DNA from 2 places in the Psychrobacter sp. YP14 genome. Region 1 is predicted to be linked to the other one. Evidence: riboswitches for the same ligand, from Rfam matches in the RefSeq annotation. Region 1 holds a riboswitch; the other holds the start of a gene.

The links. Region 1 has a riboswitch for thiamine pyrophosphate ahead of thiM (hydroxyethylthiazole kinase). Riboswitches for the same ligand answer to the same signal wherever they lie in the genome.
Region 2: linked by a shared signal. The riboswitch ahead of thiC (phosphomethylpyrimidine synthase ThiC) and the one ahead of thiM (hydroxyethylthiazole kinase) in region 1 are both predicted to bind thiamine pyrophosphate.

The regions. Positions count from the first base shown of each region.
Region 1 covers NZ_CP029789.1:960,873-965,303, forward strand. The annotation lists gene radA (DNA repair protein RadA) at 1-301, shown strand, start outside; gene thiD (bifunctional hydroxymethylpyrimidine kinase/phosphomethylpyrimidine kinase) at 320-1,114, opposite strand; gene thiE (thiamine phosphate synthase) at 1,163-1,804, opposite strand; gene thiM (hydroxyethylthiazole kinase) at 1,797-2,597, opposite strand; TPP riboswitch at 2,699-2,787, opposite strand; gene DLE54_RS04175 (septal ring lytic transglycosylase RlpA family protein) at 3,064-3,660, opposite strand; gene greA (transcription elongation factor GreA) at 4,013-4,431, opposite strand, start outside.
Region 2 covers NZ_CP029789.1:2,666,908-2,671,338, reverse strand. The annotation lists gene DLE54_RS12030 (autotransporter domain-containing protein) at 1-289, opposite strand, end outside; gene thiC (phosphomethylpyrimidine synthase ThiC) at 473-2,473, opposite strand; TPP riboswitch at 2,762-2,900, opposite strand; gene DLE54_RS10975 (septal ring lytic transglycosylase RlpA family protein) at 2,993-3,355, opposite strand; gene pstS (phosphate ABC transporter substrate-binding protein PstS) at 3,846-4,431, shown strand, end outside.

The DNA of each region.
Region 1 (4,431 bases):
CGGGGTAAAAGTGATGGAGACCGGCTCAGACTTGGCGGTACTGTTAGCTTGTGCCTCAAGTATTAAGGAGCGGCCGTTGCCCTCATCTTTGGCGGTATTTGGTGAGGTGGGGCTATCGGGCGAGATACGCCCGGTTCCCAACGGTCAAGAGCGCCTAAAAGAGGCAATGAAACACGGCTTCACCCACGCCATCGTACCCAAAGCCAATGCCCCAAAAAACCTTATGGGGCAGTTTAAGGGTATCACAGTGATAACGGCTGATCGCTTGGATGATGCCATTGACCGAGCGTTTGAAATTTAAGGCGCTGAGTGTTTTAAATTAGCGCTCATAATACGCGTAAAAATGATGCACCGGACCATGGCCATGACCGACATTAAGCTCATCTGCATGCGCTAGAGCACCCGTCAGATAAGCTTTGGCCTTAGCACAAGCTAGGCTTAAGCTGTCGCCTTGACTCCAAAAAGTCGCGATGGCGGCAGATAGGGTGCAGCCAGTGCCGTGGCTGTTTTTAGTAGCGATACGCGCCGCCTCCAGCCACTGACTTTGACCCTCTACCCATAACAGATCTGGAGAGTCTGGCTGATTAAGCAGGTGACCGCCTTTTAAAAAGGTGGCGACCCCTAAACGCTCTGCCTGCTCGAGCATCTGTTCTCGGGTGGTGGCCTCAGCTTCACCCAGTAAATCAGCGGCTTCTGGCAGGTTGGGGGTAATCAGCCCCACTTGGGGCAATAATAGCTCACGCAAGGCCGCCACCGCATCACTGTCCAGCAGTCTATCGCCGCTTTTAGCAACCATGACCGGGTCTAGTACTACCTTGGTGGGTTGGTAAGTCTGAAGCGCTTCTGCCACACAGCGGATGACCTCAGCGGTACCTAACATTCCAATTTTTACCGCATCGACCTGTACATCGCTAAATACAGAATCTAATTGAGCACGAATTAAGTCAGTTGGCATCATCTGAATTTGCTGCACACCTTGGGTGTTTTGTGCCACCACAGCGGTGATGACACTCATCGCATAGCTACCATTGGCACTAATGGCCTTAATGTCGGCTTGAATACCGGCGCCGCCTGTACAGTCTGTACCAGCAATAGTTAATACATTTTTAATCACCGCTACGCTCCTTAAAAATTAGGATGGTTATTGATAGCCTATCTTATGTTATCGCTGTGCTATCAGCAGCTCAGCTGCTTGCTTTGGATCATCGGCTGCACAAATCGCAGAGACTACAGCGATCCCATGACAGCCTGTTTGGTACACTTGTCTGGCATTAGCATGGTTAATGCCGCCAATGGCCACTGTGGGCAATACGCTGGCCTTGGATAAAGTGCTCAATCCCTCTAAGCCTATAGGCTTGGCATGATCTTGTTTGGTAGCGGTAGCGAATACAGGGCCTAGTCCGACATAATCGAGCAGATCAAGGTGATGGTGGTGCGTCTGCTGTAACTGCGCTAAAGTATTAATAGACAGCCCCAGCCAAGCATCATGGCCTAAAATATTTCGGGCCTGTTCAACACTCAAGTCACCTTGACCGATATGAGCACCATCGAGTTTGGCTTTATGTGCAATCTGCACTTTGTCATTGATAACCAAAGGAACACGACCAGCAATGGCCTCTTTAAGCTCACAGGCTGTGGTATACAAGGCCTCATCGCTGGCGTGTTTGTCACGCAACTGCACTAGGGTCACGCCGCCATCGATGGCAGCAAGCACCGTCTCAATCAGTCCCTTATCAGCGCATAGAGCGCTATCGGTGACCAAATATAGCGATAAGGCATCGGCAGATTTATTATGTTTATTCATAAAGCGTTACTCGTGCTTGTTGAGAGACATCGGTTGCCTGTAGGGCATACAAACTATCGAGGAAGTGGATATAAAAGCTGCCAGGCCCTTGAGCAATCTGCATGGCGTGCTCAGCGGCCTGTCCGTAATAACATAAGGCGGTGACAGCCGCTTGTGCCATAGTCTTCTTATTGGCGCCTACAAAGCCGGCTATGAGCGCCGTTAAGGCACAGCCAATTGCGGTGACTTGAGTCATCATAGGATGGCCATGATTAATAGCCCAGCGGTTCATGCCATCGGTCACCCAGTCAATCTCTCCGGTAACCACCACTACCTTGGCATATTGGGTCAAGGCTTCAGCTGCTGCATGGGCTGCCGCCACGCTATCGCCGCTATCGGTGCCCCTGCTTTGACTACTCATACCCGCCAGAGCCAATATTTCTGAAGCATTGCCGCGAATGACATCAGGCTGTAGTGACAGTAGCTGCCGGCAAGCTTGTTGCCGAAATGCAGTGGCACCCACAGCGACTGGGTCTAGCACCCAAGGAATGCCTTTGCTGTGTGCCATCTCGGCCGTGGCCAGCATGCTGTTTAGACGAGTTTGGGTCAGCGTACCGATGTTAATGGCTAGGGCATCAGATAAGCACACAAAGTCAGGGGCTTCTTGAATGTCATGTACCATAGCAGGCGAGGCGCGACAGGCCAAAAGCACATTGGCAACCGTATTATGGGCAACATCATTGGTGAGGTTATGGACCAAAGCAGATTGGTCTTTAAAGGCGTGAAAACAAGACTCGATGAATGGTAACTGCATCTTCCCTCCGAATAGGATAAGAGGGCGTTTAGAAACACACAGCATGACGGCACGCTTATGATAAAGGTGGCAAGTTAACAATCAACCCTTACCCGAAGATGCCGTTATCGCTATACACTCCCTACGCCAGTATAATCTGGATCAGGTTCAAAGGGTGCATCTCAGCCCAAGGGCGCCCCTGTGATAACTTAAAAACAAATAAAACAGCTGTTTATCATAGCTAAGATGGCTTTTTTTCACAAGGGTTTGAGCGGCCTATCTTGCTCAGCTTTTTTAAACTTAGAGCTTTGAAGTTGCCGACTCAAAAATTGGGCATAAAAAAAAGACCTGCCGTTTACGGTGCAGATCTTCTTTTGATCCTGGTTTTAGCCCACCAGGCCGCTTATCGACAAGCGTAAATTTATCACCCTGACTTGATTTAGCAACTGTACTTTTAAAAACCAGCAGCTTACTAAGATTAGCAGGATTAAGGTGAACCCACTCTTTCAATGGTCACATTGGCAATACCACGGCTTACCAAACCGATCTGCTTAGCAGCAGCATAAGATAAATCCAACACACGGTTACCATGGTAAGGACCACGGTCATTCACTTTGACTACCACGCTCTTACCGTTACCTTTGTTGGTGACACGTAAGTAAGTATTAAAAGGCAAAGAGGGGTGTGCTGCGGTTAATGAGTTCATATCAAAGCGCTCACCACTGGCAGTCTTTCTGCCATGGAACTTGCCACCGTACCAAGAGGCACGACCACTTTGTTTGAATTTGTTAACAGCATTTGAGGCTACTAACGTTAAATGAGATAACACATCATCGTTATCTTGGCTAACTTTACTACCTTTGGCATCCATCAATGAGCTGCTGGCAGCTAAAGAGGAGGGCTCAAAGGAGGTTTGTAATAAAGAGGTGGGTTGGCTTTTTTTGCGTGCTAACTCGTTGAGTACACTGTCGATATCGCTTGGGCTTTTAACGCTGATAGTTTGCTTAGAATCCGTAGCGTGAGCCAGATTAGTGGCTCCTACCATGCATGCTAGCGCACATAGAGCTGATGTGAATTTCTTCATAATTGCCTCGTAAGCATTTATCTTAAGTAATGGAAACTCAAAAGATTATGCATTTACTATAAAAATACTACTTAATTAAATAGCTTAAATAAAAATGGGTTAAATAAAAAATACTTACCTAAATTGTTAACATTGGCTATAAAACCATAGGAGGTAAAGATACACACGAAGTGTCACATTTAGATTTGCCAATGTTATATTTTTGTAACTTAACATTAAGCAAAGGGGATTTGCAAGTGACGCTAGAGTTCAACTTTATAGATAATAGACCATTTTTTGATCTATGAATAGTAAAAATATTGAACTCTAGCTAAATAAAGGACGCAATAAATTAAAATTTATTGGTTAAGCTTTACTGATAAATAACTTCGATAATTTCAAATTCTACCAGGCCGCTTGGGGTCTCAATACGTGCCTCATCACCCTCTGATTTACCGATTAAACCTCGAGCAATAGGGGAGTTGACGGAGATTTTGTTGTTCTTAAAGTCTGCCTCATCATCGCCCACAATCTGATAGCGCTTTTGCTCTTCAGTGTCTAGGTTTTCGATAACCACAGTCACACCAAATACGACGCGGCCCTCACGTGGTAAGGTAGCCGGATCAATAACTTGAGCGCCAGAGAGTTTGGCTTCAATGTCACGAATACGGGCTTCACAAAAACCTTGTTGCTCACGGGCGGCGTGGTATTCTGCATTTTCTTTTAAGTCGCCATGTTCGCGGGCTTCAGCAATCGCAGCCGTGATGCGCGGACGATCTACGCTTTTGAGTT
Region 2 (4,431 bases), 1.1 Mb from region 1:
TATTATCTGCCTGAAAAGTCGTATTATTGGTAATAGTATCATCTATACCATAATAAACATTTCCGCTCCATGTATAGCTACCGCCGTCATCTAATACTTCGGCCTGACCTATGCCACTCAACCCCAAACCCACTGATAAAGCGGTCAGTTTGAATGTCGTGGAGAGATGATTTGAAGAGCGAGAGGTCGCTGATTTTCCTGAAGACTTGCCACGAGATTTGGCAATCTCTGATACACATTGATAAACGCCTAAGGCGCGATTGAAGACAACTCGGTATACATGGTTCATACGATAAGACCTAAAGTAGAGAAATAGCTTAGAAAAACAAAAAATTAACAACAAAGTATAAAAAAGTGTTGTTATTCTGAAATAATACGCTTTTTTTCAGAATAGCAACACTATTTATTTAATTTTTATTTAACTTTCTAGCTACCATAAAACTAAATGTAGCTCTAAGTCTTTGTAATTAAACTAAACCTCCTTATAAAGCTGGCGTCCCTCGCTATTATACTTCTCTGTCATCTGAGCCATGCCCTTTTGTACCTCTTCAAAACTGGCTTCACCGACTTGACCAACAAGCTCAGTGTCTACTTCTTTGATAAGATGCACCTCATCAGATAATTCGCCACTACTTGGGGTGACCTCAGAGCCGGTAGGCAGGCCTGCGGCATACTCACGCACATTTTGGGTGATTTTCATTGAGCAAAACTTTGGACCACACATAGAGCAGAAGTGGGCCGATTTGTGTGCATCTTTAGGCAGCGTTTCATCATGATATTCACGAGCTGTGTCTGGGTCTAACGCTAGATTAAACTGATCATCCCAGCGGAACTCAAAGCGGGCTTTCGATAACGCATTATCACGTGCCTGAGCGCCAGGGTGGCCTTTGGCTAGGTCAGCGGCGTGAGCGGCGATTTTGTAAGTGATGATGCCATCTTTCACGTCTTTTTTATTAGGCAGACCTAAATGCTCTTTTGGGGTCACATAACACAGCATTGCCGTGCCAAACCAGCCAATCATAGCGGCGCCAATAGCACTGGTAATGTGATCATAGCCTGGCGCGATGTCTGTGGTTAATGGACCAAGGGTATAAAAAGGTGCGTCAGAACACATCTCAAGCTGCAAATCCATGTTCTCTTTAATGCGGTTCATCGCCACGTGACCTGGGCCTTCAATCATCACCTGTACATCGTGCTTCCATGCCACTTGAGTCAGCTCACCTAAGGTTTTGAGCTCACCAAACTGCGCCTCATCATTGGCGTCTTGCAAACAGCCCGGACGTAGGCCATCGCCTAAGCTAAAGGCCACGTCATACTGCTTCATGATTTCGCAGATGTCTTCAAAATGGGTGTATAAGAAGCTTTCTTTGTGATGCGCTAAGCACCACTGTGCCATGATAGAGCCACCACGAGAGACGATACCTGTAAGACGTTTTGCGGTTAAAGGCACGTAGCGCAGTAGCACGCCGGCATGAATGGTGAAGTAGTCCACACCTTGTTCAGCTTGCTCAATCAGCGTGTCACGGAAAATCTCCCACGTTAAGTCTTCAGCGACGCCATCAACTTTCTCTAACGCTTGATAAATAGGGACAGTGCCAATGGGTACAGGCGAGTTGCGGATAATCCATTCACGAGTTTCATGAATATTCTTACCGGTCGATAAATCCATGATGGTGTCGGCGCCCCAGCGGGTAGCCCAGGTCATCTTGGATACTTCCTCATCAATGCTTGAGCCCAGCGCTGAGTTACCGATATTGGCGTTAATTTTCACTAAGAAGTTACGGCCAATAATCATTGGCTCAGATTCAGGGTGGTTGATGTTGTTCGGGATGATGGCACGGCCTGCTGCCACTTCATCACGCACGAACTCAGGGGTGATGATTTTGGGGGTATTAGCGCCAAAGGTCTCGCCGGCATGTTGGCGCATATCGGTTAATTCATGCTGCTTTTGGGTCTCACGGATGGCGATGTATTCCATCTCAGGCGTGATAATACCTTGGCGCGCATAATGCATCTGAGTAACATTTTTGCCTGCTTTGGCACGTCGTGGTTTGTCGATGTGAGCAAAACGGATGTTGGCGGTTTTAATATCACGTGCACGCTCTTGACCGTAGTTACTTGATAATCCGTCTAAAACTTCGGTATCGCCACGCTCTTCAATCCATTTTTCACGTAGCTTTGGTAAGCCTTTGGTGAGGTCAATATCGACACTCGGGTCAGTATAGACGCCTGAAGTGTCATAGACATAAAAAGGCGGGTTCTTTTCTCCATTTTCTAGGCCAAAGCCGCCAGTGGGCGTATCGGTTAAAGTTATTTCACGCATCGGCACTTGAATATCAGGACGAGAGCCCTCGATATATATTTTTCTTGACGCCGGCAGGCTGCGGGTTAAGTCGCGAGCCTCTTCATCGAAGCGCTCATCCTTTACATTACGGTGCGCTGGCGTCTTAATGGTGTGTTGTTCATTACTCATAGAAATGTCCTTATTTTTTGTTAATGGCAAGGTGCCATAGAGGCTTTTAGGGTAAAAGGCTAAAAACCGGTAGTAAAAATAAAGACTCAGTGAGTGCAGATTCTGCCGCTTAACAAAGCGAATCCCTCTTTTTTAACACAAACACATTGACTCATAACGCTTAGAGTAACCTGAGATAAGATACATCCAAACTGATTTATCTTAAGCGCAGAGCACGCATTAATTCACAACCCTCAAGGGCTGTCATAGTAATAAGCGTTGTGTTTTTTGTGATAAAAATAAGGTATAGGGGAGTTGCAATGACTTTCCTACGGCGGTATTAACCGCATCAGGTTCAACGGGTGATGTCTCAGCAAACGCGTGGTTGTCTATAATCGCATTTCAGCGGCTATCAGATAACGCAAGGTCTGCACCCCGAGTCTTAATGGTTTTATCAAGGGCTATCTTATCAAACTTTTAGAGCAATAACAGTCCTCAATATTATTTTAATTTTTTCTAGGGCGCTGCGGTTTTACAAAGTTATTGTTTGCGGTACTTGCCATCACCCTTGCTTAATACTTCAACGGTTACTTTACAAAGATTGCAATTTAGCGATTGGTTGGCCTTCTTGGACAAATCGATAATACGGCCGGGCGCAAAAGGACCACGGTCAGTTATTTTTACCACCACCGATTTGTTATTTTTAAGGTTAGTAACTTTTACTTTTGAACCAAAAGGCAATGATTTGTGGGCGGCTGTCATGGCGTACATATTATAAATAGCACCGGAAGCGGTTCTTTTTCCATGAAACCCGGGACCATACCAAGAGGCAAGGCCAGCATTGGCAGGCGCACTCAGTAATAAGGTTAATAGAAGGGTAACTGGCATAAAAAGCTTTTTCATAAATTGGACCTGTAATGGAATAAATGATTGGCACCTGTGATGGCAATAAAATCTTGGCGTTACTGTGAAAAGCAGTGAACCGCGATCAAAACCTAATTGTCTGCACCAAAACATCGAGGGCTAATTCTACAGGTAATTAGTTTAGCGATACTTTCTAATGGTTAAAGATAATGTAAGGAATACTTAACCGAGTAGCGTCTTATGCTATGCCAGTAAGGTTCAAACACCGTCATAGCCAAATGTTCAGCGCAGTACAGTTGCGTAACATTATTCACCCGACTTTTTTTGAAGTTACCTATTTCTTACAAAAGATATTCATTTCATCAAACTGTCATATTTAGACGTCAAAATGTGTTCAATCCAATACAAGACCGACAAAAGCGTCGTCAATTACAGTGATTTATATCAAGCCGCTTTGCTTTATCCGTTATTAAGTCTCTGTATTTCTTATATTTTATATAAAAACATTTTTTACTCTTTAGGAGAGACCATGCGTTATTCACTATTAGCTGTCACTGTTGCCAGCATGTTGGCCCTAACTGCTTGTGATAAGAAAGAAGCGGCAACAGCTGATGATACGACAGCGGCTAGCTCGGCAGCAGCCAGCACAGCAAATACTTCAGAATCAGCGTCTGCTGCAGCGGGTGAGTTCAAGTCAGCTGAAGGCATTGAGATGAATATTACCGGTGCAGGTGCTTCTTTCCCGCAGCCTATCTACATCAAATGGTCAGCGGACTACAACAAAGAAACCAAAGGTCAGGTGAATTATCAGTCTATCGGTTCATCAGGCGGTATTAAGCAAATCGTCTCAAACACAGTAGACTTCGGTGCCTCTGATGCTCCAATGACGCCTGAAGAGCTAGAAAAAGAGGGCTTAATCCAATTCCCAACCGTTATTGGTGGTGTGGTTCCTGTTATCAACGTTGAAGGTATCAAGCCTGGCGAACTAAAGCTAGATGGCGAAACGTTAGCCAATATCTACTTGGGTAAAATCAGCAAGTGGAATGATCCTGCAATCGCTGCCTTAAACCCAGAGTTGACCCTACCTGACACCGCGATTACTACAGTGTTTCGCT